Linked DNA regions of Martelella endophytica. The protein of the gene in region 1 binds, or shares a complex with, the protein of each later gene. Links are inferred from orthologs where the notes say so. Each region holds a gene or a part of one and is shown on either strand. Other genes may lie near its edges. The genes, in order: TM49_RS14575 and dnaG.

Evidence for each region.
Region 2: the proteins of TM49_RS14575 (region 1) and dnaG are in contact, whole or in part, in a crystal structure (PDB 2R6A), measured with the Geobacillus stearothermophilus proteins. The link is inferred for Martelella endophytica from one-to-one orthologs. Residues at the interface, in WP_033016901.1 of Geobacillus stearothermophilus: Ser13, Glu15, Ala16, Gln18, Glu91, Leu92, Asp94, Ala95, Val96, Pro97, Thr98, Ala99, Ala100, Asn101, Tyr104, Tyr105, Ile108; in WP_049624496.1 of Geobacillus stearothermophilus: Lys456, Leu457, Leu458, Pro459, Ala460, Asn463, Ala464, Leu467, Leu535, Leu536, Ile537, Ala538, Gln544, Glu545, Asp548, Tyr549, His552.

What each region holds. Positions count from the first base shown.
Region 1 is NZ_CP010803.1:3,184,558-3,198,879, reverse strand. The notes cover bases 7,059-9,886. They hold TM49_RS14575 (replicative DNA helicase), read left to right. Parts: upstream 7,059-7,644; coding sequence 7,645-9,129; downstream 9,130-9,886. Other genes in these bases: alr (alanine racemase), read left to right, coding at 9,192-9,886; rplI (50S ribosomal protein L9), read left to right, coding at 7,059-7,211. Outside these bases: TM49_RS14620 (aldo/keto reductase), read left to right, coding at 1-249; TM49_RS14615 (sodium:calcium antiporter), read left to right, coding at 371-1,291; TM49_RS14610 (ArsR/SmtB family transcription factor), read left to right, coding at 1,380-1,712; TM49_RS14605 (SRPBCC family protein), read left to right, coding at 1,713-2,216; poxB (ubiquinone-dependent pyruvate dehydrogenase), read right to left, coding at 2,483-4,201; rpsF (30S ribosomal protein S6), read left to right, coding at 4,747-5,193; rpsR (30S ribosomal protein S18), read left to right, coding at 5,220-5,468; TM49_RS14585 (membrane protein), read left to right, coding at 5,610-6,569; more of rplI, read left to right, coding at 6,582-7,058; more of alr, read left to right, coding at 9,887-10,361; DNA repair protein RadA, read left to right, coding at 10,382-11,779; TM49_RS14560 (CvpA family protein), read left to right, coding at 11,840-12,415; purF (amidophosphoribosyltransferase), read left to right, coding at 12,481-13,971; TM49_RS14550 (SDR family NAD(P)-dependent oxidoreductase), read left to right, coding at 14,057-14,322. UniProt on the Escherichia coli protein: The main replicative DNA helicase, it participates in initiation and elongation during chromosome replication. Travels ahead of the DNA replisome, separating dsDNA into templates for DNA synthesis.
Region 2 is NZ_CP010803.1:2,348,615-2,363,064, forward strand. Bases 11,495-14,450 are described here. They hold dnaG (DNA primase), read left to right. Parts: upstream 11,495-11,969; coding sequence 11,970-13,931; downstream 13,932-14,450. Other genes in these bases: TM49_RS10660 (GatB/YqeY domain-containing protein), read left to right, coding at 11,495-11,717; rpoD (RNA polymerase sigma factor RpoD), read left to right, coding at 14,323-14,450. Also shown: carB (carbamoyl-phosphate synthase large subunit), read right to left, coding at 300-3,782; TM49_RS10625 (hypothetical protein), read left to right, coding at 4,018-4,203; TM49_RS10630 (isocitrate lyase/PEP mutase family protein), read right to left, coding at 4,222-5,046; TM49_RS10635 (sodium:calcium antiporter), read left to right, coding at 5,176-6,204; TM49_RS10640 (glutathione S-transferase), read left to right, coding at 6,293-6,973; TM49_RS10645 (MATE family efflux transporter), read left to right, coding at 7,669-9,057; TM49_RS10650 (VC0807 family protein), read left to right, coding at 9,092-9,691; carA (glutamine-hydrolyzing carbamoyl-phosphate synthase small subunit), read right to left, coding at 9,743-10,951; more of TM49_RS10660, read left to right, coding at 11,265-11,494. UniProt on the Escherichia coli protein: RNA polymerase that catalyzes the synthesis of short RNA molecules used as primers for DNA polymerase during DNA replication.

The DNA.
Region 1 (14,322 bases):
GGCCGCCTGAAGCCGCATCAGGAGCCGGCGGTCGAGGCCTATTGCGCGATTGCCGAACGCCACGGCCTCGATCCCGCGCAGATGGCGATTGCCTTCGTGCTGACCCGGCCGTTCATCACCGCGGCCCTTGTCGGCGCGACCTCGCTTGCGCAACTGAAGACGGATATCGGTGCGGCCGAAGTGACGCTTTCCGACGACGTGCTGCGTGAGATCGCCGCGGTTCACCGGCAATATCCGATGCCGATCTGAAAACCGTCGCGCTTGCGCATTGTCATGCGCCGAACAATGCCCATATCTCATCTGAAGGGTTGGCGGCCGGAGCGGAAACGTTCCGGCCGCGACCATGTATGACGAGGGCAAAGGGGATATTGTGGATTACATCTTGATAGCGGCCGGCCTGCTCGGGCTTTATTTCGGTGCCGAATGGCTGGTTGGCGGAGCGGTGGCGACCGCGCGGCGGGTGGGGATCTCGCCGCTGATCGCATCACTGCTGATTGTCGGTTTCGGCACTTCCTTGCCCGAGCTGCTCGTCTCCGTCCGCGCTGCTCTGACCGGCGCACCGGGCATTGCGCTCGGCAATGTCGTCGGCTCCAACATCGCCAATATCCTGCTGATCGTCGGCCTTGCCGCCATCATCTTCCCGATTTCCGGCTGGGACCGCAGCGTGCGCCGCGATGCGGCCGCCATGCTCCTCTCCGCCGTGGTGCTGCTGGCGCTGGTACAGTTCAGCATCATCTCGCATCTTGCCGGCGCCATGCTGCTGGCGCTTCTGGCGCTCTACCTGTTCCGCACCTACAGGGCCGCCCGCGCCGCCGATATCGACGAGGACACCGTCTTCGACACGGGCCTGCCGGTCTGGAAGATGGTCGCCCTGATCGCCGCCGGGCTGGCGCTGCTGATTGCAGGCGCCGAATTCCTGATCCGCGGCGCAACCGCGCTTGCCGCCCATTTCGGCGTGTCCGATTCGGTGATCGGCCTCACCGTCGTCGCCGTCGGCACCAGCCTGCCGGAATTGGCGACCGCCGTGATTGCCGCCACCAAGCGCCATTCCGACGTCACCATCGGCAATGTCACCGGCTCGTGCATCTTCAACACCCTCTGCATTCTCGGCGCCACCGCCCTCATCGCCCCCCTGCCCGTGCCGTCCGGCTTCGCCATGCTCGACGTGCCGGTGATGCTGGCAGCCTCCGTCTTCTTCGCCGGCATGCTGTTCTTCGCACCGAAATTTCACCGGGCGACGGGCGTGGTGATGATTGCGGCCTATGCGGGGTATATTGGGGTGTTGGTTTAGGCTCTCGGGCATATCGGGCGGCGGCGCCCGGTACCGGCCCCCTATTGTCCCCCATTGACCTTGGATGCGAAGCATAATAGTTAGCCGTATGGCTAATGAACGCAGCGAACTGGACCATGTCTTTCACGCCCTCTCGGATCCGACGCGAAGGGCGGTCGTTGCCCGGCTCGTCGGCGGACCGGCGACGGTCAAGGACCTTGCGGAGCCCTTTGCGATGGCTTTGCCATCCTTCCTCAAACACATATCCGTCCTGGAAAGCGCGCAGCTCATCAGCTGCAACAAGAAGGGCCGGGTGCGAACCTGTTCCGTCGACCGCGAACGTCTCGTCGCGGCGGAACGATGGTTTGAAGAGCAAAACAGGGTTTGGCAGAGCCGATACGCCAACCTCGATAACCTCCTCGCAAAACTGGAGTCGAAGTAGATGGCAGCTGATTTGCATTACGATTTCAAGGCCGACAAGGAGAGCCGCACCCTGACGATTTCGCGCGAGTTCGCCGCCAATCGACAGCTCGTCTGGGATTGCCACACGAAGAGCGAGCTGCTTGACCAATGGTTCGCGCCAAAGCCGCTCTCCACCAAAACCAAGCAGATGGAGTTCCGCGACGGCGGATACTGGCACTACGCCATGGTGACGCCTGAGGGCGACGAATACTGGAACCGCCTGGACTACATCTCCATCCACCCAACGACCGGCTATACGGCCATGGATGGTTTCAGCAATGCGGCCGGAAGCATCAACCCGGATATGCCCCGCTCGCGGTGGACGGTCACCTTCGAAGACGCGTCCGGGCGGACCATGGTCACGACGGTCGTGGTTTACGCATCGGGCGAGGACCTGCAGAAGGCCATCGACATGGGTCTGGAAGCCGGCATGGCCTCCACCCTGGATCGGCTGGACGAACTGTTGCCGACCTTGACGGCCTAAACGCAACCGCTGCCCCCCAAACCTGCCTGTCTGCCTGACAGCAGCCCAGGCTATGAGGCGGCCGCTTTCTTTCCCACCCTCGGCGGAAACGGGGCCGTCTTCAGCCTGTCCGCTTCAGAACACCGAAGTTGAAAAGCGGCCATGTTGGTAACCCAATGGCTCCGCACAGCGCTTTTGTTCGCATATGGCGATCTTGCCTTTTGGTCTTTCCGTCTGATTGTTTCAACGCCCGATGAGATGCAAGATACCGACCGATTCCGCTGCGCTCATCTGAAGAGGTTGCTGGTGGCCAGTTCCACGATTTCGTTCCCGCGTCCGTTGAGGATCGCGCGCATTCCGTAGAGGCTGAACCCTATGCCCTCCTTGGCCTCGAGGGTCGGCGGCATGGCCAGCTCCTGTCGGTTCGACACAACGTCGACCAATGCCGGGCCGTCGTAGGCGAAGGCTTCCTGCAGCGCGCCTCTGAGATCGCTGGCCGCCTCGACACGGATGCCCTTCAGGCCGATGGCCTCCGCGACCTTTGCGAAATCGGGATTCTGCAAGCCGACATTCTCGGGCAGGTAGCCGGCCGCCTTCTGTTCCAGCTCCACGAAGCCGAGTGTGCCGTTGTTCAGCACCACGATCTTGACAGGCAGGTTCAGTTGCACGGCCGTCAGCAATTCGCCGAACAGCATAGCCACCCCACCATCGCCCGACATCGACACGACCTGCCGGTCCGGAAACGCTGCCTGCGCCCCCAGCGCCTGCGGCATCGCGTTGGCCATGGAGCCATGATTGAAAGAGCCGATAAGCCTGCGCTTGCCATTGGTCTTGAGATAGCGCGCAGACCAGATTGCGGGCGTGCCCACGTCAACGGTAAAGATCGCATCCTCTGCGGCCACCTCGTTGACGACGGAATAGATATATTGCGGGTGCATGGGTTTACCCGGCTTGGTCGGGGTCGCCAGATCGTCAAGGTCACGGCGCGCGTTGGCATAATGCTTGCGCGCTTTTTCGAGGAACTCGTGCGGCCGGCCGTCGTCGATCTTCGGCGTGATCATCCGGGCAAACTCGACAACGTCGGCCTCGATCCCCATCGTCAGGGCCACACGCTTGCCGAGCGCGCCGGGCTCGCGGTCAACCTGGATGACCTTGGCGTGTTCGGGATAGAAGTTCCGATAGGGAAAGTCGGTACCGAGCATCAAAAGCGTGTCGCAGTCTTTCATCGCCTGATACCCAGACGAAAAGCCGATCAGTCCGGTCATGCCCACGTCGAAAGGGTTGTCCCATTCCATGACTTCCTTGCCGCGGAAGGCGTGAACGATCGGCGCTTTCAGCGCGTCGGCCAGCGCCACGACCTCGTCATGCGCGCCCGCTGTGCCGGCCCCCGCCAAGATCGTGACGTTACGCGACCCGTTCAAAAGGTCCGCCGCGGCCGCGATATCGGCATCGACCGGCACGCGGCGCACCGGTGATGGCGGCACAAAGACCGGTGTGTCGCCGTCGAAGTTCTGAAGCGACACGTCTCCGGGCATCACGATAACCGAGACGGTATTTTGCCCGATGGCCGTCCGCAGGGCCCTGTGCAGAACGCCAGGCATCTGCTTGGGCGTGGTGACGAGTTCGCAAAAGTCGCTGCATTCTTCAAACAGTTTCGTGGGATGGGTTTCCTGGAAGAAGCCCAGTCCGATCTCGGTCGAGGGGATATGCGACGCGATGGCGAGCACAGGGACCCGGTTGCGGTAGCAGTCGTAGAGCCCGTTGATCAGGTGCAGGTTGCCCGGTCCGCAACTGCCCGCGCAGACCGCCAGCTTGCGCGTGACCGCCGCCTCTGCGCCGCTGGCAAATGCGCCGGCCTCTTCGTTTCGGACATGCATGAACGCGATCTCGCCGTTCTCGCGCAGGGCACCGTCGACGGCATTGAGGCTGTCACCCGTCACGCCCCAGATCCTCGTCACCCCGGCGGCGGCGAGTGTTTCGACAAGAAGTTTGGCAAGAGAGGTCATCGGCAGCGTCCTTTCAAAAGCGGATCAGGGGCGCCCTCGTTTGGCGTTCTGTGTGGCGCTTATGTTAAGCTACGCTTCGGCGGTTCGGGGTCAAGGTTTTGGGCTTCATCGCTGCAAAATGGATTACAATCGCGGCGTTGCGCGCGAAAATACAGCTCATCTCTCAGGACCTTGGTGTAATCCGAACAAACGGCAGCTTTTCGTAAGGACGCCGTTCGCCGTGAAAGCCCGGCTTGGGAGCGCAAAGCCTACATACAGTCCAACCTCGCTCCTTACACCCTCTCGCACCCCTTGCATTCCCGCCAAAAATCCGTATAAGCCGCTCATCCGCAGGTCCGGTCTTCAGGCTGGTGGCTGAACGGAGGGCCGTTTTGGGTGTGGGATTGTCCGCATCGAAGACGTTTGGCGCAACAATGCGCAGCCTCCCGTGTCGCCGCTCTCGACCGTCTCGTCATAGCGCTTTTCTTGCTGGGTCCGCCCTCAGGAGCAGTCGTTGAGGCTTAGCCGCCGAGGAACGGACCAAAGATGCAAGAAAGGCAAAACCTATGGCACTTTACGAACACGTGTTCCTGGCCCGCCAGGACATCACGGCCCAGCAGGTCGACGCTATCGTCGAACAGTACAAGGGTCTGATCGAAGAAAACGGCGGCAAGGTCGGCCGTATCGAAAACTGGGGCCTCAAGTCCCTGACCTACCGCATCCGCAAGAACCGCAAGGCGCACTATGCCCTGATGGACATCGACGCCCCGGCGGCCGCGATCCACGAGATGGAACGCCAGATGCGCATCAACGAAGACATCCTGCGCTACATGACCATCAAGGTCGAAGCGCACGAGGAAGGCCCTTCCGCAATGATGCAGAAGCGCGACCGTGACGACCGTCCGCGCCGCGATGGCGGCCGCGACAATCGTGATGGTGGCCGTGGTGACCGCGATCGCGGTGATCGTGGCGACCGTGGTGGCGATCGCGGCGAACGCCGCCCGCGCGCCTGATTTTGCGAGATTAAGGAGAACATATCATGGTAGCTATCGCTTCTATTCCGCAGCGTCGCCCGTTCAACCGTCGTCGCAAGACCTGCCCCTTCTCCGGCGCCAACGCTCCGAAGATCGACTACAAGGACGTTCGCCTCCTGCAGCGCTACATTTCCGAGCGCGGCAAGATCGTTCCGTCCCGCATCACCGCCGTCAGCCAGAAGAAGCAGCGTGAGCTGGCTCGCGCCATCAAGCGCGCCCGCTTCCTCGGCCTTCTGCCCTACGTCGTTTCGTAAGGCCTGACGTCGACAATGCATTCGCGAAAGGCGCCCGTCGCCTTTCGCAACCGGCTCCGGCGCGGTGGGCGCGCAGCAGCTTGAAGATACCCAGGTTGGGAAACGAGCGTTTTCCCTAACTGCGAAAAGCAGGACAGCGAGATGAAGAATTTCAACGTGAAAATTCTGGCGATTGGCGCGCTTTCCGGCGTGGCGGCATTCATGCTGGCCATGGCGGCGAGCTTCAATCTCCTGTTTTCCACGCTTCTCGCCGCCGCTTCCGCACTGCCGATCCTGATTGCCGGCCTCGGCTGGGGCAATATCGCGGCGATCATTGCGATCATCGTTGCCGGCGCGCTTGGCGCGGCCCTCGCCTCCCCCTTCTTCGCGCTCTACATGCTGGCGGTGACGCTGGTGCCGGCCGGCTGGCTGAGCCACCTCGGCAACCTCGCCCGCCCGGCTAACGAGATCGGCGGGCCGGAGGGGCTGACGGCCTGGTATCCGCTCTCCGACATCCTGCTGCATCTATGCGCCGCGATCACGCTCGCGCTCGTCATCCTCGGCACGGTCGCCGGCTACGGCCCGGAAACGACCGGCGCGCTGGTCGACAGTTTCATGGATGCGCTGGTGACGCAGAACCCGGAGCTGGCCGCCGATCAGGCTGTGATCGACCAGTTCAAGGGCATGTTCACGCTGATGCTGCCGATGGTGCAGGGCGCGACCTCGGTCGTTCTGCTGTTCGTCGCCTTCCACTTCGCCACCCGCATCGTCGGCGCCGCCGGCCTCAGCCGCCGTCCGCGCGAGGATGTGGCGCAGTCGCTGCGCATGCATACCAATGCCATCTTCGTGTTCGTCGCGGCGCTGATCGCCACCTTCTTCGGCGGCACGATCGGCCTTGTGGGCGCTGCCTGCCTCGGCGCCTTCGGTGGCGGCTTCATGCTCGCCGGCCTCGCCCGCATGCACCTTGCCGCCCGCGGCAAGAGCTGGGCCGTGCCGGTGATCATTCTCTCTTATCTCTCGCTGATCTTCAGCTTCCCGGCCCTGATCTTCGTGACCATGGGTCTTCTTGATACGCGGCGCGCCATTGCCCTGTCGCCGGGCGCGTCCTCCGACAACCAGTGAAAGGAATGAACCATGGAAGTCATCCTGCTTGAACGCATCGCCAAGCTCGGCCAGATGGGCCAGACCGTCAAGGTCCGCGACGGCTATGCCCGTAACTACCTCCTGCCGGCCGGCAAGGCGCTGCGCGCCAACGCCGCCAACAAGGCCCGCTTCGAAGCCGAACGCTCCGTTCTCGAAGCCCGCAACCTCGAGCGCAAGAACGAAGCCCAGGAAGTGGCCGACGTACTTGCCGGCAAGTCCTTCATCGCCGTTCGCGCCGCTGGCGAAACCGGCCAGCTCTACGGTTCGGTCGCTGCCCGCGACGTGATCGAGATCCTGGCCGCCGAAGGCTTCAACATCTCGCGCAACCAGGTCGTTCTCAACGCCCCGATCAAGACGGTTGGCGTGCACGAGGTTGAAATCCACCTCCATGCCGAGGTCGAGATCACCATCGAGCTGAACGTTGCCCGCACCACCGAAGAAGCCGAGCGCCAGGCCAAGGGTGAAGACCTCACCTCCGCCGAAGCCATCTACGGCGTCGACGAAGACGCGCTGCGTCCGGAAGACTTCTTCAACCCCGATGCCGACTACGACATCGAGGACGAGCAGGAAGAAGCCTCTGCCGAAGGCGAAGAAGCCGGCGAAGAGGAAGACGACAAGTAAGTTTTCTTGTCCGATTGCATTTGAAAGGCCGGGCCGCAGCGATGTGGCCCGGCTTTTTGTGTGACAGGGGCAGAGAGGGGTGAACCCTATCGGCAAATTCGGAGATTGTGGCTTTCAGGGCTTACGCCCTCTACCCCTCTCTGTCGCTTTCGCGACATCTCCCCCTCAAGGGGGGAGATTGGGGACTGACAGGTCTGAGGGTTGCCGGCAGGCATTTTTCATCTTCGCTCGCCGGTGTATCATGCGGCTTTACCAGTGATGAGTCGTGTCAAGGCGGCGGGCCAGATTTTCGCGCCTGCGGCCCGGTTTATTTCTCCAGCCTGTGAATTCCGTGGATCGTGGGCACAGACCGGGTAATAAGGTCAGGTCGGATGCGGCAGAAGGCGCAATCGACTATGCTCGTCTCATCCAGTCGGGAACTCCGGAAAAGCCAATGAACGATATCCTGCCCTCATCCTCCTTTCAGGCCACGCCACAGCGCGAGGCGCCGAACAATCTGGAAGTCGAACAGGCGCTTCTTGGCGCAATCCTCGTCAACAACAGCGCTTTCTACCGCGTCTCGGACTTTCTCAAGCCCGAGCATTTCTACGAGCCGCTGCACCGCAAGATCTACGAGCTTGCCGGCGACACGATCCGCATGGACAAGATCGCCAACACGATCACGCTGAAGACCCACCTCCCCTCCGACCTGAAGGTCGGCGACATGACGGTGTCGCAGTATCTCGCTCGCCTCGCCGCGGAAGCGGTCACCATCATCAACACCGAGGATTACGGGCGCACGATCTACGATCTCGCCATCCGCCGCCAGCTCATCGATATCGGCGAAGGCGTGGTCAACACGGCTTACGACGCGCCGATCGACCTGACGCCCGGCGAACAGATCGAGGATACCGAACGCAAGCTCTTCGCCTTGGCCGAGACCGGCCGTTACGAGGGCGGCTTCCAGACGTTTGAGAATGCCGTCACCATCGCCATCGAGATGGCCGGCAAGGCGTTCGAGAGCGACGGCCACCTTTCCGGCATCTCGACTGGCATCCACACCCTCGACAACAAGATGGGCGGCCTGCAGCGTTCGGACCTTATCATCCTCGCCGGCCGTCCCGGCATGGGCAAGACATCGCTTGCCACCAACATCGCCTGGAACGTCGCTTCGTCCTATGAGCCGGAAGTGCTGCCCGATGGCACGATCGAGGCCAAACAGGGCGGCGTTGTTGCCTTCTACTCGCTCGAAATGTCCGGCGAACAGCTCGCCACCCGTATCATCTCGGAGCAGACCGAGGTCTCCTCCTCGAAGATCCGCCGCGGTGACATCACCGAGGCCGATTTCGATAAGCTGGTGGCCTGCTCGCAGACCATGCAGAAGGTGCCGCTCTACATTGACCAGACCGGTGGCATCTCGATTGCCCAGCTTTCCGCCCGCGCCCGCCGGCTGAAGCGCCAGCGCGGCCTCGACCTCCTGGTGGTCGACTATGTGCAGCTGATGACCGGCTCAAAGAAATCCGGCGACAACCGCGTGCAGGAGGTGACCGAGATCACCACCGGCCTCAAGGCGCTGGCGAAGGAGCTGAACGCACCGATCATCGCGCTCTCCCAGCTCTCCCGTCAGGTGGAAAACCGCGAGGACAAACGCCCGCAGCTTTCCGACCTTCGCGAATCGGGCTCGATCGAGCAGGACGCCGACGTGGTGCTGTTCGTGTTCCGTGAGGAATATTACGTCCAGAACCTCGAGCCGCGCGATCCGGACGATCCGGCCTATGACGAGTGGAAGATGAAGTATGAGAAGGTGCGCGGCACGGCCGACGTGATCATCGCCAAGCAGCGTCACGGACCGACCGGAACCGCCAACCTCGCCTTCCAGGCAGCCTACACCCGGTTTGCCGACCTGGCCGACCCGTCATTCTCAAACTTCGACGAATAATCCTGTGGCATTTGGCGCAATCGCGCTATATTCGCCGCAACGACGCAACGAACGGCGATTTCATGAACGATTATTCGAACGATCTTATCGATGACGAGGACGAATCACAGGTTTTCGATACCGCCCCTGCCCGGCTGACGGTTGATCTCGGCGCGATCGTCGAAAACTGGAAGACGATGCGCGCGCTTTCAGGCGGCGCGCGCACGGCGGCCGTCCTGAAGGCGGATGCCTACGGCCTCGGCATCGAGGATGTCGGCGAAGCGCTCTATGCAGCCGGCGCTCAGGATTTCTTCGTTGCCGTGCCGGAAGAAGGGGCGACGCTTCGGGAATTTGCGCCGGATGCGCGCATTTTCGTGCTGTCCGGCATGTGGCCGGGGACCGAAGCGCTTTTCTTCAGCTACGACCTCGTGCCGGTGCTGGCGAGCGAGGAGCAGATCGCCTTCTTCACTTCGGTGGTACCCGGCCCCTATCCTTGCGCCCTGCAGGTCGACACCGGCTTCAACCGCCTCGGCCTGACGCCGGAGGAAGCGATTGCGTTTGCCGGCGACGCATCTCGCCCTGCCAACATCGAGCCCGTGCTGGTGCTCTCGCACCTCGCCTGCGGTGACGATCCGGCGTCGCCGATGAATGTCGAGCAGCTTGCCCGCTTCAGTCAGGTCGCCAATGCCTTTGAGGGCATCGAGGCCAGTCTTTCGGCGTCTGCCGGCATCTTTCTCGGCTCCGACTATCACTTCGACCTGACCCGGCCGGGGATCGCGCTCTATGGCGGCGATTCGCAGGTCGGAACGTCGAAGCGGCTGAGGCCCGTGGCGACGGCGGAGGCGCGGATCGTTCAGATCCGCAGCGCGCGCGCTGGCGAGACGGTGAGCTACGGCGCCACGACGACGCTTTCCCGCGACAGCCGGCTTGCGATCGTGGCGGCAGGCTATGCGGACGGCTATCACCGGGCACTTTCAGGCTCCGGTACGCCGCTGCGCGGCGCCGTCGAACAGGGTGGCTACGGCTTCGTCGCGGGACACCGCGTGCCGATCGCCGGACGTATCACCATGGATATGACCATTTTCGATGTCACCGATGTTCCTGAAAGAACCATCCGCGCCGGTGACTATATCGAACTCATCGGCCCGAACATGCCGCTCGACGAGGCGGCAGCTGCGGCGGGCACGATCGGGTATGAAATGCTGACATCCCTTGGCTTGCGCTACACCCGCCGTTATACCCAGCCGGACTGAGACGCGACAAGGAAGAGACCTTGGCCAAACCGAAGACCCAGTTCATCTGCCAGAATTGCGGCGCGGTGCATCCGCGCTGGGCGGGACGTTGCGACGCCTGCGGCGCCTGGAACACGATCATCGAAGACAATCCGGCAGCCGGCATCGGCGGCGGCCCGGCGCGGGCGCCGAAGAAGGGCCGCCCGGTCGCCCTCGTCGCCCTTGATGGTGAGAGCGAAGAGGCGCCGCGCGTCGAAAGCCGCATTGCCGAACTCGACCGGGTGACAGGCGGCGGTTTCGTGCGCGGCTCGGCGGTGCTGGTCGGCGGCGATCCGGGCATCGGAAAATCGACGCTGCTGATGCAGGCGGCTGCCGCGCTGTCGCGCCAGGGCCATCGGGTCATCTATGTGTCGGGCGAGGAAGCCATCGCCCAGGTGCGGCTTCGCGCCAAGAGGCTCGGCGCTTCAGACACGGCCGTGCTGCTCGCCGCTGAAACCAATGTCGAGGACATTCTTGCGACGCTTGCCGAAGGCCAGCGCCCGGACCTCGTGATCATCGATTCGATCCAGACGCTGTGGTCGGACATGGCGGAAGCCGCGCCCGGCACAGTGACGCAGGTGCGCACCGGCGTGCAGGCGATGATCCGCTTTGCCAAGCAGACGGGCGCCGCCATGGTGCTGGTCGGCCACGTCACCAAGGAAGGGCAGATTGCCGGCCCGCGCGTTGTCGAGCACATGGTCGATGCCGTGCTCTATTTCGAGGGCGAACGCGGCCACCATTACCGAATCCTGCGCACAGTGAAGAACCGTTTCGGCGCGACCGACGAGATCGGCGTGTTCGAAATGAGCGATATCGGGCTGCGCGAAGTTGCCAATCCGTCGGAACTGTTTCTCGGCGAACGCAACGACAAGGCGCCGGGCGCTGCCGTGTTTGCCGGCATGGAGGGCACGCGACCGGTGCTGGTCGAGGTGCAGGCGCTGGTGGCGCCGACCTCGCTTGGCACACCGCGAAGAGCCGTTGTCGGCTGGGATTCCTCACGGCTTTCGATGATCCTCGCCGTGCTCGAAGCGCATTGCGGGGTCAGGCTCGGCAATCACGATGTCTACCTCAACATCGCCGGCGGATACCGCATCAGCGAACCTGCGGCAGACCTCGCGGTTGCCGCCGCACTGATTTCCTCGCTCGCCGGACTTGCTCTCCCCGCCGATTGTGTCTATTTCGGCGAGGTCAGTCTTTCCGGTGCCATCCGGCCGGTGTCGCATGCGGCCCAGAGGCTGAAGGAAGCGTTGAAGCTCGGCTTTTCCGGTGCCTGCCTGCCGGCAGGCTCGGCCGAAGTTGCAACGCAGAAGACAGGCGGGTTGAACGAGTTATCGGCATTGCCGGATCTCGTCGTCCGCATTGCAGGCTCGAAGGCGGCCATGTCCGACCCGGACGACTAGGCCTGCATGCGGGAATTCGACGCCCGGCCGCTTGCGGCCGAAGGACAAGCGGAGCTTTGAATGCCAGTCACGTTGTTCGATCTGATCGTTCTCCTCGTCATTGTGTTTTCCGCCCTCCTCGCGATGGTTCGTGGTTTTTCGCGTGAAATCATGTCGATCCTCGCCTGGGGCCTTTCGGCCGTCATCGGATATTTCGGCTATCCCTATCTCGCGCCTCCCCTGGAAAATTTCCTCGGTGACGACCGGATCGCCATGGCCGGCGCCTTCGCCATCATTTTTCTCGTGGCGCTGATACTTATCTCCTTGGTCACGTCACGGTTTGCGGACTATATTATGGACAGCCGCGCTGGCGCTCTCGATCGCTCGCTCGGTTTCGTGTTCGGCGTGGTGCGCGGCGTGCTGATTCTCGCGGTCGCCGTTGCGTTCTGGAACTGGCTCGTTGGCGATGCCCAGAGCCCTGACTGGATCCGCAATGCCAAATCGAAACCGGCGCTCGACATTCTGGCGACAAAGCTCGAATCGCTTCTGCCGGGCGGACCCGGCCCCGAAGCCTCCCTCCCTGGCGACCAGCTGTTCGCGGTCGTTGACGGGAATGTGATTGCAATTATTCCACCGGCCCCCCATTTGCCGGCGTAAGATACCGAACTTCGCTCAACCACAATTTCGGACGGGCCTTGCCCCAGCCATTTCCGGATCGGATGATGAACAGCAGTTTTCAAGATTTTGACGATTTCAGCCTCGATGACGACACGCTGCATGAAGAGTGCGGCGTGTTCGGCATTCTGGGGCACCCCGATGCAGCGGCGCTGACGGCGCTCGGCCTGCACGCGCTCCAGCATCGCGGCCAGGAAGCCGCGGGCATTGTCTCCTATGACGGCCAGCAGTTCCGCTCCGAGCGGCATATGGGTCTCGTCGGCGATCACTTCACCGACCCGGCCATGCTCGAGGCGCTTTCCGGCCAGATGGCGATGGGGCATGTGCGTTACTCGACCACCGGCGGAACCGTGCTGCGCAATGTCCAGCCGCTTTTTGCCGAGCTTGCGGTCGGCGGCATCGCCATCGCGCACAACGGCAATTTCACCAATGGCCTGTCGATGCGACGCAAGCTGATTTCCGACGGTGCCATCTGTCAGTCGACCTCCGACACCGAAGTCGTGCTGCATCTCATCGCCCGCTCCCGCGCGAAAACCTCGTCCGACCGCTTCATCGATGCCATCAGCCAGATGGAAGGCGGCTATTCGATGATCGCGATGACCCGCACCAAGCTGATTGCCGCGCGCGACCCCACGGGCATCCGCCCTCTGGTCATGGGCGAGCTCGACGGTAAACCGATCTTCTGCTCGGAAACCTGTGCACTCGACATCATCGGCGCAAAGTTCGTGCGCGATGTGGAGAACGGCGAAGTCATCATCTGCGAAGTCCAGCCGGACGGCTCGATCTCGATCGACAGCCGCAAGCCCGCGCTGCAGCAGAAGGAACGGCTCTGCCTGTTCGAATATGTCTATTTTGCCCGTCCCGATTCGATCGTCGGCGGCCGCAATGTCTACCAGACCCGCAAGAACATGGGCTTCAACCTGGCCAAGGAAGCGCCGGTCGAGGCCGATGTCGTTGTCCCCGTGCCGGATGGCGGCACGCCCGCGGCGATCGGCTTTGCCCAGGAAAGCGGCATCCCCTTCGAACTCGGCATCATCCGCAACCACTATGTCGGCCGCACCTTCATCGAGCCGACGCAGCAGATCCGGGCCTTCGGCGTCAAACTGAAGCACTCGGCGAACCGAGCAGTGATCTCCGGCAAGCGCGTCGTGCTGATCGACGATTCGATCGTGCGTGGCACCACATCGGTGAAGATCGTGCAGATGCTGCGCGATGCCGGTGCGAAGGAAGTGCATATCCGTGTTGCCAGCCCGATGATCTTCTATTCGGACTATTACGGCATCGACACGCCGGACCGCGACAAGCTGTTCGCGAACAATCACGAGACGCTTGAAGACATGTGCAAGTTCATCGGCGCCGATTCGCTGCAGTTCCTGTCGATCGACGGGCTTTACGAGGCGGTCGGCGGCGAGAAACGCAACAATGCGCTGCCGCAATTCACCGACCATCAGTTTACCGGCGATTACCCGACCCGCCTGCTCGACAAGGAGCATGAGGACGAGTTCTCCAAGATCGAGTTGCTTGCCGGTAACGGCTGAGTGACTTGCTCAACATTTTGAGAAATTGCACATTGTCCGGGCAAGGCTTTCGCTTTCCCGGACAAACTGTTCACTGGACTAGATCATGACAAATCCACTTGAAGGCCGGCTTGCGGTCGTCACCGGCGCCTCCCGTGGCATCGGCTATTTCACCGCACTCGAGCTGGCGAGGCAGGGTGCCCACGTCATTGCCTGCGCGCGCACCATCGGCGGACTGGAAGAGCTCGACGACGCGATCAAGGCCGATGGCAACGGCTCGGCGACGCTGGTGCCGATGGACCTTGCCGACATGCCGGCGATCGATCGCCTCGGCGGTTCGATCTTTGCACGCTGGGGCAAGCTGGACATCCT
Region 2 (14,450 bases), 830 kb from region 1 along the record:
ACCTTTGCGTCAAGCCCAAAGAAAAGGGCAGGCGCTGGGCCTGCCCTTGGTTCGTCGATAAATCTGTCCTCACACTCCGCGTCATCCTCGGGCTCGACCCGAGGATCCAGGCCGTTCAGCAGAGTCTTTGTTATAAAACTTGCAAATTCAGTGACTTAATCCGCCTGGATGCTCGGATCAAGTCCGAGCATGACACAAGAACGAAGAGCCGATGACACACGAAGGTCAAAGCCTGGCGCTTTGTCAGCAGTTGAAGGCGGGGTCTGGCCCGCCTTGTTGCCTTTCCCTGTCCGGCTGGTTTACGCGTAGCTCTGCAGCGGCCGCACTTCGAGCTGGCCCTCGCGCAGGGCCTTGATCGCCTGTGCGGCGGCCATGGCGCCGGCCATGGTGGTGTAATAGGGCACCTTCTGGGTCAGCGCGGCGCGACGGAGAGACTTCGAATCCGAGATCGTCTTGTCGTTGCTGGTGGTGTTGAACACCAGCTGGACCTGACGGTTGCGGATTGCGTCCTCGATATGCGGACGGCCCTCGCGCACCTTGTTGATCTTGGTCGCGGCGATGCCGTTCTCTTCCAGGAAGTCGCGGGTGCCGCCGGTCGCCATGACGGTGAAGCCCTGTTCGACCAGAAGCTTGACGGCGGGGAGCACGCGCTCCTTGTCTTCCGGCTTGACCGAAACGAACACGCAACCCTCGCGCGGCAGGTCGACGCTGGCGCCGAGCTGCGACTTGGCAAACGCAATGGCAAAATCCGTGTCGAGGCCGATCACTTCGCCGGTCGAGCGCATTTCCGGCCCGAGCAGCGTATCGACGCCGGGGAAGCGAGCGAACGGGAAGACGGCTTCCTTCACCGCGATATGGTTCAGCTTGCGCGGGTTCGGCCGCTCGCCATAGGAGTCGATCACGTCGAACAGCTTCTCGCCGGCCATCACGCGGGCGGCGATCTTGGCGATCGGTGCGCCGATGGTCTTGGCCACGAAGGGCACAGTACGGGATGCGCGCGGGTTCACTTCGAGGATATAGACGGTGCCGTCCTTGATCGCGAACTGCACGTTCATCAGGCCCTTGACGTTGAGCGCCAACGCCAGCGCGCGGGACTGTTCTTCCAGTTCATCCAGCGTTTCCGGCGAAAGCGAGTGCGGCGGAAGCGAGCAGGCGCTGTCGCCCGAGTGGATGCCGGCCTCCTCGATATGCTCCATGATGCCGGCGATGAATACGTCCGTGCCATCGCAAAGGCAGTCGACGTCGACCTCGGTCGCATTCGTCAGGTAGCTGTCGAACAGAAGCGGGTTCTTGCCGAGCATGGTGTTGATCTGCCCGGTCTTGTCGTTCGGATAGCGCTGCTTGATGTCCTCGGTGACGAGTTCCGGCACGACTTCCAGCAGATAATGCGAAAGCCCGGCATCGTTGTGAACGATCTCCATGGCGCGGCCGCCGAGAACGTAGGACGGGCGCACGACCAGCGGGAAACCGATCTCGCCAGCCACCAGACGGGCCTGCTCGACCGAATAGGCGATGCCGTTGTTTGGCTGGTTGAGGTCGAGCTTGACCAGCAGCTTCTGGAACCGGTCGCGGTCTTCGGCAAGGTCGATCATGTCGGGCGCGGTGCCGAGGATCGGGATGCCGTTCTTTTCCAGCGCTTCGGCGAGCTTCAGCGGCGTCTGGCCGCCGAACTGGACGATGACGCCGACAAGCGTGCCCTTTTCCTGTTCCGCGCGCATGATCTCGATCACGTCTTCCGCCGTCAGCGGCTCGAAATAGAGCCGGTCGGAGGTGTCGTAGTCGGTCGAGACCGTTTCCGGGTTGCAGTTGACCATGATCGACTCGTAACCCGCATCCTTCAGCGCAAAGGCGGCATGGCAGCAGCAATAGTCGAACTCGATGCCCTGGCCGATACGGTTCGGACCGCCGCCGAGGATAACAACCTTCTTGGCATCCGAAATGCCGGCCTCGGAGCGCGTCGCGCCATCAAACGGCGTTTCGTAGGTCGAGTACATGTAGGCGGTCGGCGAGGCGAATTCTGCAGCACAGGTGTCGATGCGCTTGTAGACCGGGCGCACGCCGAGCTTGTTGCGAAGCTGGGCGACTTCCTTCGGGCGGCCATGGGTGAGGCTTGCCAGACGCTGGTCGGAAAAGCCCATGGCCTTCAGCATGCGCAGGTTTTCGGCATCTTCCGGAAGGCCGTGTTCACGCACGCGCTCTTCCATGTCTACGATGGCCTTCAGCTGTTCCAGGAACCACGGATCAATCTTGGAATGCTCGTGAACCTCTTCCAGCGAAACGCCGAGACGCATCGCCTGGGCGACCATGCGCAGGCGGTCCGGCGTGCCGGTGCCGATGGCGGCACGAATGGCATTGCTAGGCTCGCCGTTCTCGATGCCCGGAATTTCGATCTCGTCGAGGCCGGTCAACCCGCGTTCCAGACCGCGCAGCGCCTTCTGCAGCGATTCCGGGAAGGTGCGGCCGATGGCCATGACTTCACCAACGGATTTCATCGCCGTCGTCAGCGTGTTTTCGGCACCTGGGAATTTCTCGAAGGCAAAGCGCGGGATCTTGGTGACGACATAGTCGATCGAGGGTTCGAACGAGGCGGGCGTCGCGCCGCCGGTAATGTCGTTTTCGAGTTCGTCGAGCGTGTAGCCGATGGCGAGCTTGGCGGCGACCTTGGCGATCGGGAAGCCGGTCGCCTTCGATGCCAGCGCCGAGGAGCGCGAGACGCGCGGGTTCATCTCGATGACGACAAGGCGGCCGTCGGCCGGGTTGACGGCGAACTGCACGTTCGAGCCGCCGGTCTCCACACCGATCTCGCGCAGAACCGCCAGCGAGGCGTTGCGCATGATCTGGTATTCCTTGTCGGTCAAGGTGAGGGCAGGGGCGACGGTGATCGAATCGCCGGTGTGCACGCCCATCGGATCAATGTTCTCGATCGAGCAGATGATGATGCAGTTGTCCGCCTTGTCGCGGACCACTTCCATCTCGTATTCCTTCCAGCCGAGCACGGATTCCTCGATCAGCACCTCGGTGGTCGGCGAGGCATCAAGCCCGCGCTCGACGATCTCGAAGAATTCGGAGCGGTTATAGGCAATGCCGCCGCCCGTGCCGCCGAGGGTGAAGGACGGGCGGATGATCGCCGGCAGGCCGATCGTGTCGAGCGCCTGCGCGGCAATTGCCATGGCATGCGACATGTAGCGCTGCTTGCGGTCGGTATTGCCGAGGTTCCACTGGTTTTCGAGCTCGTCCAGCGCCTTGTCGAGCGCATCGCCGGAAAGCGTCTTCTTCAGCTCGGCGCGCTTGGCCTCATGCTCCTGGCGATGCTGATCCTTGATCTCGGTGGCATTTGCCAGCATCGAACGCGGCGTTTCGAGCCCGATCTTTGCCATGGCCTCGCGGAACAGGGCGCGGTCTTCCGCCTTGTCGATCGCATCGGGCTTGGCGCCGATCATCTCGACATTGTAGCGCTCCAGCACGCCCATGCGGCGCAGCGACAGCGCGGTGTTGAGCGCGGTCTGTCCGCCCATGGTCGGCAGCAGCGCGTCGGGGCGTTCCTTGGCGATGATCTTGGCGACGACTTCCGGGGTGATCGGCTCGACGTAGGTGGCGTCGGCCAGTTCCGGGTCGGTCATGATCGTGGCCGGGTTGGAGTTCACCAGAATGACCCGGTAACCTTCTTCCCTCAGTGCCTTGCAGGCCTGTGCGCCGGAATAGTCGAACTCGCATGCCTGGCCGATGACGATCGGCCCCGCGCCGATGATGAGGATGGACTTGAGGTCTTGGCGCTTGGGCATGGTGGCTTCCGTCGTTCTTGTTCTGCGTCAAAAACCGGCGCGGTGGGGACCGGGCCGGGTGCGGGACGTCAAAAGGTTAGGCTAGGAGGGCCTTATAGGGAAAATGGCACAGGAACGGAACCCCGAAAATGCACCACGATTTTGCCTCTCACAGAAGAATTTCCGGCAAAAATCGGGCAGCGGGTGAACCTTTTCGCGATTCGTAACGTTTACAGACCAAACAGAGGAGTTAACAATGTTTGAATATCTGCCTCTTATCGCGTTTCAGATCGTTTTCGCCGCTGCGGGTCTCGCCATTCTCTATCGCATGATCGGCGGCAAGCTGTTCGCATCGACCGAGCCGTCCAGCGAGACGCTGCGTCGTGAAATGTTTCGCCGTTCGGCTCAGAACAGCAATCACGGTTCGTCGCAGGCGGCCTGATTTCGCCGGACCGGCGCGTCAACCGCCGCTGGTCAGCCTTTCCGCATCCGCGCCAGACAGCGCGGAGCGGTGATACTCAAAAGTCCCGTGTGTCATGATTTCCTCAGCGGCCTGTTTCAGGGCCCCAAGGGCGGCGCGGGCAAGTGAGCCGCCGGTGCTGATGCGCGTGACGCCGCATTCAGCCAGCTCCGCAACCGAGAAGCTTGGTTCCTTCAGTCCCGATAGCACGTTGACGGGCTTTCCGACTGACATGCAGACCTTCTCGATCGCCTTCAGATCAGGCAGGCCCGGCGCATACAGCACGTCCGCGCCAGCCGCCTCGAAGGCCTGCAGGCGCCGGATCGTGTCATCAAGATCGGGCTTGCCCCAGAGGAAATTTTCGCAACGTGCCGTCAGCATGAAAGGCCGATCCGCCTTGGCCGCTGCTGCGGCGCGCACTCGCTCCACCGCCAGTTCAAAAGCGTAGATCGGGTTTGCGGGGTTGCCCGTTGCATCCTCGATAGATCCCCCGACAAGACCTGTATCGGCCGCTAGCCGGATCGTCTCGGCGCAGTCTTCCGGGGCATCGCCAAAGCCGTTCTCAAGGTCTGCCGAAACCGGCAGGTCCGTTGCGTTAACGATCGAGCGCGCATTCTCGAGGATTTCCGCGCGCGACAATGCCGCCGCCGAATCGCGTGTTCCCAATGCAAATGCAAGTCCGGCGCTCGTTGTTGCCAGCGCCTCGAAGCCGAGGGCGGCAAGCAGTCTTGCCGTTCCGGCGTCCCATGGGTTCGGCATGACGAAGGGTCGATTGCCAGCGTGCAGGGCTTTGAACGTCTCGAATTTCTCTGTCGTGGTCCGCATCTATCCCCTCCGCAAAGCGTGTTCTCGACCCAGCATATGCGGCAGACGAAGCCCGGTAAACGGTTCGGGCGATAGGCAGATTGAACAATCGCGGCTCCCCGGCGTTGGCCTTCAAAACCGGAGTAAAAGATGAACCTTGAGAATCTCGGCCTGGTCTGGCTCATCGCGTTGTTTGCGTTATCGGGCGCCGTTATCCTCGCCTGTGGTGTCAGGATTACCGGTGTCGCCGATCGCATTGCCGACCGGACCGGTTTGGGCGAAGCGCTGATCGGTGGCCTGCTGCTCGGCGCCGCCACGTCGCTGTCGGGGACGGTGGTTTCGGTCACGACGGCGCTTGAGGGGCGGGCATCGTTGAGCTTTTCCAATGCTGTCGGCGGTATCGCGGCGCAAACGGCCTTTCTGGCGCTCGCCGACACGATCTACCGCCGCGTCAATCTCGAACATGCGGCGGCCGATCTCTCCAACCTGTTCCAGGGTGCCCTGCTCATCCTGCTTTTGAGCCTGCCGCTGCTCGGCTTCGTCGGGCCGGATTATGCGCTCTACGGGGTCAGCCCGGTCTCGATCGCGCTCTTCTGCGTCTATATCGCCGGTGTCGTTGCCTCGAAACGGGTCAAGGACGAGCCGATGTGGCTGCCGGTGGGGACGCACGAGACCCGGCTCGATGCGCCCGAGGAGGATGTTCAGGATGCCCGCGGCAATCTGCGGATTTTCCTCGTCTTCGGCGGTCTGATGGTGCTGATGGGCCTGTCCGGCTACGTGATCTCGCAGATTGCCGGCGTGGCGACAGACCGCTACGGGCTGTCGGCCTCGGTGGTGGGGGCGTTGATGACGGCCGTCGTCACCTCGCTGCCGGAACTGGTCACCACCCTTGCCGCCGTCCGGCGCGGTGCGCTGCAGCTCGCCGTTGGCGGCATCATCGGCGGCAATACCTTCGACACGCTGTTCCTGACGCTTTCGGATGTCGCCTATCGCGACGGTTCGCTCTACCACGCCATCACCAAGGACGATCTGCTCTGGTTGGCCGTCGGGCTCTGCGTCACGGCGGTGCTGCTGCTGGGGCTGATCGTGCGGCAGAAATCGGGACCGGGGCGGATCGGCTTCGAAAGCGCCGCCATTCTGGCGCTCTATGCCGGTGCGGTGGGCATTTCGGCATTTTAGCGGTTTGCGGATAAGGTTTTCCTTGAAAACGCGGTCGATCCCGCCCATCTTCGCGTCGAACCATATGGTTCGATAGCTGGAGTGCCCGATGCTGATTGTCCATTACCTCGAAGATTCCCGTGCCCACCGCATCCTCTGGCTTCTGGAGGAGCTCGGCGTCGATTACGAGGTCCGCCGCTACAAGCGCGGCCCGGACATGAGCGCTCCCGCAAGCCTGAAAGAGGTCCATCCGCTCGGCAAGTCGCCGGTGATCGAGGACAACGGGCGGGTTGTTGCCGAAAGCGGAGCCATCTTCGAATATCTCATTGATCGCTATGGCGCGATGAGCGGCCTGCGCCCGGAACCCGGCACGGAGGAGGCGCTGCGCTATCGCTACTGGCTGCATTATGCGGAAGGCTCCGCCATGCCGCTGCTGGTGACGAAGCTGATCTTCCAGAAGGTACCCGAGCAATCGCCGCGTCTCCTGAGGCCGATCATGAGGGCGATCTCGAAGGGCGTCACCGGCCGCCTCACCGATCCCCAGCTCAAGGATCACGGCAACTTCTGGAACGCCGAGCTTTCGCGCGACGGCTGGTTTGCCGGCAAGAACTTTACAGCGGCGGACATCATGATGAGCTTTCCGATCGAGACCGGCATGGAACGGATCGGCTTCGACGAACGGCCGCTTGCCCTTCTGGACTATCTCGTCCGGATCCACGCCCGTCCAGCCTACAGGCACGCGCTCCAGCGCGGCGGCGCCTATCGCTATGGCGGCAATCCGTTGTCGTGATCACGCTAGTGTAAAATACTTAAGGGTGACCTAGCCGACATCACGCATCATCTTTTTTCTCGATTTTCTCGGGACCATAATCGCCATTCGGTTCGAGGAAAAAGCAGATCACAGGGTTCCTTTCCATACGGGAATGCATGGAAGAACCTTTTGAGTTTCTGTACATGAAGCCGCAACTGGATGCGAAAAATAATATAAAAATAGTGCTTAAGGATCCGTATATTGTCAATGTTCCAAATATAAAACTCGTAATGTAGTTATGATATGCGATTGGCAATTTTGTCATAATATAAACGATTGAAAAGCTTGCTATCACTGTTAGTGATACAAGCTTTTTGTTTCGTAGAAATTTTAGGAGCATTTTATGTGATCCGCTGAAATATGCGTCTTGCCGTATGACGTATTGTGATGATTTGCCGCGGTGCCAACCGCTACAGAGCTAATCTGATTGCTCGTTTGGGTGCTTTTGCTGGCGGCCCGGCTCCCCCCGTCATTTACTCTGAGGTTCTTGTTCTTGCCAATGCGCCATCTGGTGTCAATGGCACAAGCGCTTGCGCGTGATCGTCCGCAGTCGTCCGTTTGCTATCCGTTGTGCGCTCATCACACTGGCAAATGCCCAAAAAACAGGCTACAGGAACCTGCCGCCGCGGCCCCGCTATTGTCTGGCTTCGGCGTGTCAGCTTCTGGTGAAAATCATGTCTGTCACAATGCCAACTGCGCAAGCAGCCGGTCATTCGTGGTCCTCCCATATCAGGGAGACGCTCCTTCTCGGAATTCCGCTCATCGGCGCACAGCTTGCCCAGCAGGGCATCAATGCCACGGATATCGTCATCCTCGGCCAGTTGAGCGCCGTCGATCTCGCGGCGGCCGTGCTCGCGACGCAGTATTTCTTCACGATCTTCATCTTCGGCTCCGGTCTTGCGATTGCCGTCATGCCGATGGTTGCGGATGCCTATGGGCGCGGCGACGAGGTGGCCGTACGCCGGTCGATGCGGATGGGCATGTGGGCCTCGCTGATCTATGGCGTTCTTGTGCTGCCGCTGTTCATCTGGTCTGAGACGATCCTGCTGGCCATGGGGCAGGAGGTGGATGTCGCCGAACACGCGGCGCACTATCTCCACATCGTCGGCTTCGCCATGTTTCCGGCGCAGCTCTTCTTCGTGCTCAGATCGCTCGTCAGCGCCACCGGCCGGGCGGGCATCGTTCTCTGGGCAACAGTGGCCATGCTGGCGTTGAATGCCGTACTGGCCTATGTGCTGGTGCTCGGTCATCTCGGCCTGCCGCAGCTCGGCATTCGCGGCGCGGCCATTGCCGCGCTCGCCATCCAGTGCACCGGCTTCCTCATCCTTGCCGTCTATATCGAGCGCGATGCGGAGCTTTGCCGCTACCGGCTCTTTACTCGCTTCTGGCGGCCGGACTGGCCGGCACTCCGGGAGGTCGTCGCGCTCGGCTTGCCGATCGGCGTCTCGGTGCTTGCGGAAGTGTCGATGTTTACCGTTTCGTCGGTGCTGATGGGCCAGTTCGGCGCCGTGCCGCTCGCCGCCCACGGCATTGCCATCCAGCTGAGCTCGATCACCTTCATGGTGCCGCTCGGACTGTCGCAGGCCGGCACGGTCCGGGTTGGCCGGTTTCACGGTGCGGGCGACCGGGTCAACCTCAAGCGCGCCTCCATCGTGGTGATGATCGTCGCCTTCCTGTTCGCGCTTGCGAGCGGGCTGAGCTTTGCCCTGTTCCCGATGGCGCTCGCGAGCCTGTTCATCGATACCGGCCTGCCGGAAGCGCCGGCCGTGCTCGCCTATGCCATGCCGCTGATGCTGGTTGCTGCGCTGTTCCAGTTGATGGATGGCGGGCAGGTGACGCTGAACGGGCTTTTGCGAGGGCTGAAGGACGCGCGCATCCCCATGGTCCTGGTGCTGATCGCCTACTGGGTCGTCGGCCTGCCGCTCGCCTGGCTGCTTGCCTTTCCGCTTGGGCTGGAAGGCATCGGCATATGGATCGGCTTCCTGCTCGGCCTCGGATCGGCAGCCGTGATGCTGGGCTTCCGACTGGCGCATTTGCTGCGTGCGGAACACGCGGCCGGCTGATAAGGTTAGCTGACGCAATCGGGTGGAGGGGACCTTGCGCAATGACATCATCTTTGGCGCGGTGTTGCCTTACATCGCCTTTCTCGCCGCGCGCCATTTCGGCCTGTCGAACGTTCATGCGCTGGCGATCGGCTCGCTGTTTCCGATCACCACAATCGCGGTTACCTATGCCGCGAGCCGGCGGCTCGCCGCCGTCAGCATCATCACGCTGACGGCGACGCTCGCATCGCTCGCCGCCAGCCTCTGGTTCAACAGCACGTACCTGGCGCTGTTGAAGAACTCGCTGATTACCGGCTGCGTCGGGCTGATCTTTCTCGCCTCGCTGCTCGCTCCGCGCCCGCTGGTCTTCTTCCTGGCCTCGGAAGGCGGAACCGGGAAGCGGGCGGAACATGAGGGGTTCTGGCAGAACCGGCCGGGCTATCGCCGCACGATCCGCGAGATGACGCTTATCTGGGCGGTCGTGCTGATCGCGGAGGCCGCCACGCGGGCGGTGCTGATCCCGCTTCTGCCCATCGACATATTCCTCGTCGTCAGCGAGGTCATGTGGATCGTCGTCTTCGCCGGCATGATCGCCTGGAGCATCCGCTACGGCAAGCGCCGCTCGCAAGCACTGGATGCGGTGAATTCGCAATAAAAAAAGGGCGCCGCAGCGGGCGCCCTTTTCTATTCTTGTATGCCCTCAGGCTCAGGCGCGCTCTTCCAGCAGCGCCTCGCCCTTCTTCTCGCGCACGAGATTGATGAAGCGGCGGAAGAGATAGTGGCTGTCCTGCGGGCCGGGCGAGGCTTCCGGGTGGTGCTGCACCGAGAACACCGGCTTGCCGGCCAGCGAAATGCCGCAGTTCGAACCGTCGAACAGCGAGACATGGGTTTCGGTGACACCCTCCGGCAGAGAGGCCGAATCGACCGCGAAGCCGTGGTTCATCGAGACGATCTCGACCTTGCCGGTCGTATAGTCCTTCACCGGATGGTTGGCGCCGTGGTGGCCCTGATGCATCTTCACGGTCTTGCCGCCGAGGGCAAGTGCCAGCATCTGGTGACCAAGGCAGATGCCGAAGACCGGCAGGCCACTGTCGATCAGCGCGCGGATCACTGGAACCGCATATTCGCCGGTCGCAGCCGGGTCGCCCGGGCCGTTCGACAGGAACACGCCATCGGGCGAGAGCGCCAGAATGTCTTCGGCCGACGTCTTCGCCGGCACCACCGTCACCTTGCAGGAAAGGCCGGTGAACAGGCGCAGGATGTTGCGCTTCACGCCGTAGTCGATGCAGACGACATGATATTTCTGGTCGGCTTCGGCGAGCGTCTCGTAGCCCTCGTTCCAGACCCAGGGCTTTTCGTCCCACTTCGACGACTGGCCGGAGGTCGCCTCGACGGCGAGATCGAGCCCTTCAAGTCCGCCCCAGGCCTTGGCTTTCGCCTTCAGGGCTTCGAGATCGAAATTGCCGGAAGGCTCGTGGGCGATGACGGCATTCGGCGCGCCATGTTCGCGGATCCAGGCGGTGAGCGCGCGGGTATCGATGCCGGAGAGGCCGATGATGCCGCGCGACTTCAGCCAGGCGTCAAGGTTCTCGCGCGAGCGGTAGTTCGACGGGTTGGTGATCTCGGCCTTGAAGATCGTGCCGACAGCGCCGCGGCGGGCGGCGGGCGTCAGGTCCTCGATATCCTCGCCATTGGCACCGATATTGCCGATATGGGGAAAGGTGAAGGTGACGATCTGGCCGAGATAGGACGGATCTGTCAGGATTTCCTGATAGCCGGTCAGTGCCGTATTGAAGCAGACTTCGGCCTGCACGTCGCCGGTGGCGCCAATGCCCTTGCCGAAGATTGCCGTGCCGTCGGCGAGTACCAGTACCGCCGTCGGCTTTTCGTTCGTCCATGGGGTGGTCATCATTATCCCTTGTTCTTTTCGCCGGTTTGACACCGATTGAACGCCGCAGCGCGAAATCTTATATAGTGGGCAACTCGAACGGGTTCCAACTTCCGGGAAAGCTAAGTTCGGGCAGGCCATTTTTGTGCGCGGTCGCGGGAAAATAGTGAAACGCGGCTTGCGGGTCAATTGCACTTGACGCACAGTTATGGCATCTGCTGAAAAATATACCGAACCCGTTTTTTGAATTGATTGCTGTCCCGGTATTCGGTAAACGCCGCGGCCGTCCGCTATTGGAGCGGCAGCTCTGACATAACGGCGTTGCCAGGAGTAGGTTTATATGTTGCGCGACAAGCTCGCACTCGCACTCAAGGATGCTTCCAAATCGGAAGAACCTGTTCGTTTTTGCACGCTCCGGCTGGTGCAGGCGGCCATCAAGGACCGCGATATCGCCCACCGCGCAAGCGGCAAGGACCCTGTCAGTGACGATGACATTACCGGAATCCTGATCAAGATGGTCAAGCAGCGCAAGGAATCCTCGCGCCTCTATGACGAGAAAGGCCGTCCGGACCTCGCCGCCCAGGAACGCCAGGAAATCGCGGTGATCCGCGAATTCCTCCCCGCCCAGCTCACCGAAGACAAGATTCGTGAGGCCTGTGCCTCCGTTGTCGAGGAAACCGGCGCGCAGGGCCTGCGTGACGTCGGCAGGTGTATCGAGAAGCTGAAGGACCGCTATTCCGGCCAGATGGATTTCTCGAAGGCTTCGGGTGTCGTCAAGGACATGCTGAAGTAGCTGAATTCAATCTCTCCCCTTGAGGGAGAGAGGTCGCAAAAGCGACAAAGAGGGGGGAACCCTTCCAACGCGCTCAGAGCGCGCGTTTTGCGGCGCACCCTTCTGCCACTGTCGGCGCATATCGCCTCCAAATGGGACTCGATTGGAGGTTCGCCGGCTCTTACCCGTGTGGATATCTGGGAAAAGCAGAAATCCGCGCCGCTTTTCGCACAACACGTCCTATAGTGCCACTTCTGGCCAGATGAGGCATCCATGCGTTTCCCGCCGTCCTTTCTCGATGAAATTCGCGATCGCGTGCCGATCTCGAACGTCATCGCCCAGCGGGTGACGTGGGATCGCAAGAAGACCAATGTCGGGCGCGGCGATTTCTGGGCTTGCTGCCCGTTTCATGGCGAGAAGACCCCGAGCTTTCACTGCGAGGACCGCAAAGGCCGCTATCACTGCTTCGGCTGCGGCGTCACCGGCGATCATTTCCGCTTCCTCACCGATCTGGAAGGGATGAGCTTCCCCGAGGCCGTGGAGCGCATTGCCGACATGGCCGGCGTGCCGATGCCCGCGCGCGATCCGGAAGCCGAACGGCGCGAAGAGAAGCGGCGCACGCTGACCGATGTCATGGAACTCGCGGCCGCATTCTTCCAGGACCAGCTCCAGACCAGCGCCGGCGCGAAGGCGCGCGCTTACCTGCGCGAGCGCGGCCTCTCGGCACGCACCATCGACACGTTCCGTCTCGGTTTTGCGCCGGATAGCCGCAACGCGCTGAAGGAATATCTTGCCGGAAAGGGCGTCGACAAGCAGGAGATGGAAGCCTGCGGCCTGCTCGTCCACGGTCCGGATATTCCGGTCTCCTATGACCGCTTCCGCGACCGCATCATGTTTCCGATCCTCTCCTCCCGCGATGCCGTGATTGCCTTCGGTGGGCGGGCGATGCGGCCGGATGCGATGGCGAAATACCTGAACTCCAACGAGACCGAGCTTTTCCACAAGAGCAACGTCCTGTTCAATTTCACCCGCGCCCGGCGATCGCTCTCCGGTGCCGGCGGCGCCTCCACCGTGATTGCCGTCGAAGGCTATATGGACGTCATCGCCCTCCACCAGGCGGGCGTCGAAAATGCCGTCGCCCCGCTCGGCACGGCGCTGACCGAAAATCAGCTCCAGCTGCTCTGGCGGATGGTGGACGAGCCGGTCCTGTGTTTTGACGGCGATGGTGCCGGCCAGCGCGCTGCAGCGCGGGCGGCAGGTGTCGCCATGCCGCTGCTGAAGCCGGGAAAATCGCTGAAATTTGCCTATATGCCGGATGGCAAGGACCCTGACGATCTCGTGCGGGAAGGCGGGCGGCAGGCCTTTGACGAGGTGCTGCGGCAGGCCCGTCCGCTCGCCGATACCGTGTTCGAACGGGAGATGGGCGACGGCGACAACGCGACGCCGGAGCATCGTGCGGCGATCGAGGCGCGCGTCAACGCGCTGGTTCAGACGATCGCTGACGAAAGCGTGCGCCGCCACTATCAGCAGGAATTCCGCAACCGGCTGTTCCAGCGGTTCCGCGGTGGCGGCAGACCCCGCGGCGAGCGTGGGAATTTTTCCGGCAGGCAGGGGCGAGGCGGCGGTTTCCAGCCGGCCCAGCCCGTCTTCACCGCGTCCGAGCGCCTGTCGCGGGCCCTTTCGGGAACGGTGGCGGGGGCAGGGGGACGACCGAGCTTTCGCGAATGCCTCATCGCCGTCTGCCTGATCAGCCAGCCGGCCCTGGTGCGAGAGGATTTCGATTCGATAGCGGCACTCGCCTTCGGCAATGTCGAATTGCGGGCCTTCTGGCCAAGCTTCCTTGCTCTAGCCTCACAGCCCGGCATCGACCGGGAGAAAATGCGCCACAGGCTCGCCGAGGCGGGCTTCGGTGATCTGGTCGCAAGGCTCCACGCGCAGGTGAACCGCAATCTGGGCTGGATCGCCGGGCCGGATGCAGCGCTTGAGGATGTACGCGAAGTTTATGGCCAGGCGCTGTCGCTCCACAATCGGGTCCGTTCGCTCGAGCAGCAGCGTGTCGAGCTCGAACGCGAGATCGCGGAAGCGACGGAGGCCGGCAATCTCGAAGCTTATGAGGAACTGATGGCGGCGATGGTCTCGGTGCAGAACGAGATCAGCCGGATCGCCAACCAGGAAGCGGAAATCGATGGTTTCGGACTGATGTCCGGACGGGGCGGCCGCGCCGGCATGGGTTAGGCCCGAAGGAGGGAATCAGTGACCAGCCACTTGTTTTTGTCTCTCATCGTTCTAAATAGGAGTCTCGCGGGTCGGGAAAGAAGCTGCATCGGCCCGGACAGCGTCACAAGTGTCGACAAAGGCGGATTTTCGGGATGAAAACGCTGAAACCGCGAATTCGTGCTTGACCTGTGGCGAAAATCTGGGAATCACCAGTGCGGATGGCAAAGCGCAGCACAATTTCATGAACGGGACAATGTTCACCTGGAGTTCAGGCTCCACAGGGTGAGTTTTGTCCTGTTCATGTTTGAGTTTATTCAGGCCGGCCAGAGGGTCCTACAAAGGGCTTCTTAAACATTTGCCGGTAAGCCGCCCCCATCAATGCGGCAGAAGCGTCAGGGAAGCGAAATCTATGGCAACGAAAGTCAAGGAAAACGAAGAAGCCGAAACCGAACGCGAAGGCGGACACGACGGCCCTCTTCTGGACCTTTCGGACGATGCCGTCAAGAAAATGATCAAGGCCGCCAAGAAGCGCGGCTA